DNA from 2 places in the Acidovorax sp. GW821-FHT09B03 genome. Region 2 is predicted to be linked to the other one. Evidence: riboswitches for the same ligand, from Rfam matches in the RefSeq annotation. Region 2 holds a riboswitch; the other holds the start of a gene.
What was found. Region 2 has a riboswitch for cobalamin ahead of AC07PA_RS25700 (TonB-dependent receptor domain-containing protein). Riboswitches for the same ligand answer to the same signal wherever they lie in the genome.
Positions count from the first base shown of each region.

Region 1: another riboswitch for cobalamin. It lies ahead of AC07PA_RS17325 (TonB-dependent receptor); the one in region 2 lies ahead of AC07PA_RS25700 (TonB-dependent receptor domain-containing protein).

Region 1 is NZ_JBWKPP010000009.1:41,705-43,901, forward strand. It holds gene AC07PA_RS17325 (TonB-dependent receptor) at 1-1,073, opposite strand, end outside; cobalamin riboswitch at 1,147-1,380, opposite strand; gene AC07PA_RS17330 (lytic murein transglycosylase) at 1,392-2,197, opposite strand, start outside.
Region 2 is NZ_JBWKPP010000018.1:55,450-57,646, reverse strand. It holds gene AC07PA_RS25700 (TonB-dependent receptor domain-containing protein) at 1-1,333, opposite strand, end outside; cobalamin riboswitch at 1,422-1,660, opposite strand; gene AC07PA_RS25695 (hypothetical protein) at 1,697-1,921, shown strand; gene AC07PA_RS25690 (cell division protein ZapA) at 1,918-2,197, shown strand, end outside.

The sequences.
Region 1 (2,197 bases), on a different contig from region 2:
TGGTCCAGCGTGTAGTCGATGCCGATGAAGCCCGAACGCGTGATGCGCCGCGTGGCGGGCACATAGGCATAGCCTTCGGCATTGTTCCAGTGGCGGTCCGAGGCGATGCGGTACAGCGAGTTGCGCAGCGTGAGGGCCGAGGACGGCGTCCACTCCGTGTCCAGGCGCGTCCACTGGTCGCGGAACTTCAGGTAGGCATCGGCCACGTTGAAGTTGGCCTTGCGCAGCGCCGGATCGATCTTGCCGTTGACCAGCGGAATGCCGAAGTAAGGCGCGGGCTCCTGGTTGCCGTAGTCGTGCGACAGGGTGAAGCGCAGGTCGGGCGTGGCATCGAAGCGCAGCGCGCCTGCGGCCACCAGCGAATTCGAGGCGCTGCGGTCCACCTGGCCGTCGGATCGGTTGTGCGACAGGTCCACGCGGTACGACCACTGCTCGTTGATGGCGCCGCCGCTGCCGAAGGCCGTGCGCACCGTGTCTTGCGAACCGTAGGCCAGGCGCACTTCATTGGAGATGGGGCTGCGCGTGGGCTTCTTGGGCACGGTGTTGATGGCGCCGCCGATGGCACCCTCGCCGTACATGATGGAGGCGGGGCCGCGCAGTACCTCCACGCGCTCGGCCTGCCAGGGGTCGAACGGAAAGGTCACCGTGCCGCCCGAGACGTACTGGCGCGTGCCGTCGTACAGGCGCATCACCGAGGTGTTGCCGGCAAAGCCGCGCGCCACCAGGGCACCGCCCGCGGCCGAGGCCGTCTGGGTGATGCCGGTGGCGCGCGAGGCGGCATCGGCAATCGATTGGTCACCGCGCTGGCGGATGGTTTCGCCCTCGAGCACTTCGACCGAGGCCGGGGTTTCCAGCGCCGTGAGGCCCAGGCGGCTGCCGGTGGTGGTGGGCGTGGTCAGCGTCTGGGGCGCTTCGATGAAGGTGCCGGATTGCACGGTGACCGGTGCCAGCGTGGCGGTCTGGGCCTGCGCACCCGTGGCGGCAGCCAGCGTGAGCACGGCGCCATACAGGCACGAGAAATGGAAACGCGCGGGGGCATGCCCGGCCGAGGGGCGGCGAAGATTCTGGTTCATGGGGACAGCAACGGATACGGGCGTCCTCGCCGGCATCCCCGCCGGGTCTGGACTGAACGGCACGCAGGCGAACCTGTGGACCACTTCGTTGGCCGGTATCCGGGCTGGGTGGAAAAAACAGCGTCCCCGGCCTTCCCGGACGCGGTGCGCGTCCAGTGGCTATGTATGAGGGAGATGCCTGGTCTTGCGACCTTTCCACCGACCGTTGCGGGGGCAGCGCAGGTCGGGCTGGTTGCCAAGCCCTCCTGCTTCCCGTTGAACTGCATTCCAGAAGAGGACTGCGAGCACCAACAGGGCGCGATTGTATGTGTTTGTTAATCAGGGTGCGGCCAGGCGCTGCAGCAGCTCGGCCGTGGGGTAGCCATCGGCCACCGTGCCAGTGCTCTGCTGGTACTGGCGCAAGCCTGCGCGCGTGGCCGGGCCCATCACGCCATCGGGCGTGCCGGCATTGAAGCCACGCTGGTTGAGTTGCGTCTGCATCTGTTGCAGCTGGCTGCGCGACAGCGGCGCCAGGTCGCGCGGCCAGGCAGCCACCACACCAGTGCCACCGTCGATCTGGCGCGCGAGCAGGCCCACGCCCAGCGCATAGCTCACCGAGTTGTTGTAGCGCAGGATGGTGCGGAAGTTCTGTCCGACCAGGAAGGCCGGGCCGTGTGCCCCGGCCGGCGTGGCGATGGAGGCCGCGTCCAGAGGGGGCAGGGGCTGTCCGTCCATGCCCTGCACGCCTTCCGTGGCCCATTGGGCCGCCGTCTGGCGCACATTCTGCTCGGCGCGGGCGTAGTCGAAGCCCGGCGGCAGCCGCACCTCCACGCCCCAGGGCTGGCCGGCCTGCCAGCCCATGCGCGCGAGGAAGTTGGCGGTGGAGGCTGCCACATCCGGGATGCTGCCCCAGATATCGCGGTGGCCATCGCCGTCGGCATCGACCGCATAGGCCAGGAAGACCGAGGGCAGGAACTGCGTGTTGCCCATGGCGCCGGCCCAGGATCCCACCATGCGCTCGTCGCTGATGTCGCCCTGGTCCAGGATGCGCAGCGCGGCCAGCAATTCGCTGCGTGCCCAGGCCGCACGGCGGCCCTCGAAACCCAGCGTGGCCAGCGCATCCACCGCGCGGAAGTTGCCGAAGT
Region 2 (2,197 bases):
TGCTCTCGGGGTTCAGGCGGGCCGTACCGTACTCGCTGAAGCGGTGGTACAGCGTGGGGGCGCGAAAGGCCGTACCCACCGATGCCGTGGCGCGCCACTGTGGCGCGAAGGTGTAGCCATAGGCCAGGCTGCCCGTGCCCTTGCCGCCGAACTCGCTGTCCGAGTCGTGGCGCACATTGGCCTGCAGCGTGTGGGCGCCGGCGGTGTAGCCGTAGCCCAGGGCCAGTGCATCCTGCGAGCGCTTGCGGTCAATGGGCGGGTTCTCCAGCCGGTCCTCGCGGCGCTCCAGCGCGGCCGTCACCAGGTGCGGGCCCTGGCGCCATTCGTTCTGGAACAGGTAGCCGCGCAGGTTGGTCTCGCTCAGGTAGATCGAGGGGCGGGTTTCGTAGCGGTCGCGCGAATCGGTGATCTGCACACGCGTCTTGTACGCGGTGCTCCACTGCGCCTGCCAGTTCAAGCCCAGCGCGTGCAGCTGGTGCTTGTTGCGATCATCGGCCGTGGGGCTGGTGTCGTAGCCGCTGTTCATGTCGTTGGCGAGCAACGTGGCCTCCAGCCGGTGCGTGGCATTGAGCTGCAGGCCCACGCGGGCATTGGCCGAGGTGCTTTCGTAGCCATCGCGGTCGGGGTTGGCCGTGGCGGTGGTGCGTGCGTTGAAGCCCTTGCTGTCCTCGCGCGCAATGCCGAAGGCGTAGTCGATGGTGCCACTGGCACCGCTCACGCCGGCCTCGGCCTTGGTGGTGTTGTGGCTGCCAATGCCGATGCCCACATAGGGCGCCACGCCCTGCTCGCCGCGCTTGGTGAAGATCTGCACCACACCGCCCATGGCGTCGGAGCCGTAGACCGCGCCGGCCGGGCCGCGCAGCACTTCGATGCGGTCGATCTGCGCCAGCGGGATCGATTCCCACGCGGCGCCGCCGGTGGACTGCGAATCCATGCGCACGCCGTCGATGTAGACCGCCGTGAAGCGCGACTCCGCACCGCGCAGGAACACGCTGGTGGTGGTGCCGGGACCGCCGTTGCGCGAGATCTCGATGCCGGGCACGCGCGCCAGCACGTCGGCGAGGCCCGTGGCACCGCTGGTCTCGATGGTCTCGCGGTCGACCACGGTCACGTCGGCCACCAGGTCGGACAGGGGCTGCGGCGTGCGCGTGGCGGTCACCACGGTCTCGGCCAGCGAGGGTGCGCGCAGGTTCTGCGCCAGCAGCACGGGGGCGGCAGCGCTGCCACTCTGCTGGGCCTGGACGGCGCAGACGCCGAGCACGGCCAGGGACACCAGCGCAGGGCGCAGGCACAGGGACGCAGCAATGCGCGCACGGGGGGTACGGAGCTTCATGGGGCGAATCATCGGCAAGCAAAAACCCGTGCCGGCCTCCCGCCAGCGAAATGGGTGATACGGCTGCAGTCACCCCCTTGCAAGGGCGCACGCAGCCACCGTGTTGGCCGGTATCCGGGCTGGCGGAACGCTCTTCAACGCCTTCCCAGGTGCTTGTTCAAGGCATCCAGTGGCATGTGGTTGAAAAGGGAATCGAAACCGATTCGTCCGCTGACCGTTGCGGGGGCAGCGCAGGCTCGGCGCGCCATGTTTGGCGCCACCTCCCTGCTTCCCGTTGAACTGCAGCATGTGAACCACACCGCGAGCACCAACCCGGTGATTTTACGACCGTTTACAACCCGCCGTCCTACAATCGGTGGCTGTATGGCAACAACACCATCGACTACCGACCAGATCGCCGAGCGCGTGGAGCGGCTCCTGGTGCGCCACGCCGAACTGCAGCGCACCAACGCGCTGCTGTCCGAGCAGGTGGCCGCACTCACCCAGGAACGCGACTCGCTGAAATCCCGCCTGAGCGCCGCGCGCTCGCGCGTGGACGCCCTGCTCGAGCGCCTGCCCCAGGCCCCTCCCGCGAAAGACGCCGCATGAAGCAAATCGAGGTGCAGATCCTGCAGCAAAGCTACCTGCTCAGCTGCCCCGAGGGGCATGAGAGCCGGCTGCTCGATGCCGTGGAGCGCGTGGACACCGCCATGACCCGCATCCGCGATGCCGGCAAGGTGCGTGCCCGCGAGCGCATTGCGGTGCTGGCCGCGCTGAACCTCGCCTTCGAGATCGCCGACCGCGAGGCCGCCGACATGGCTGCCGCCGCCGACCACCCCCACCCCGTGCCCATGGCCACCCCCGTGGCGGTGGGCGACGACATCC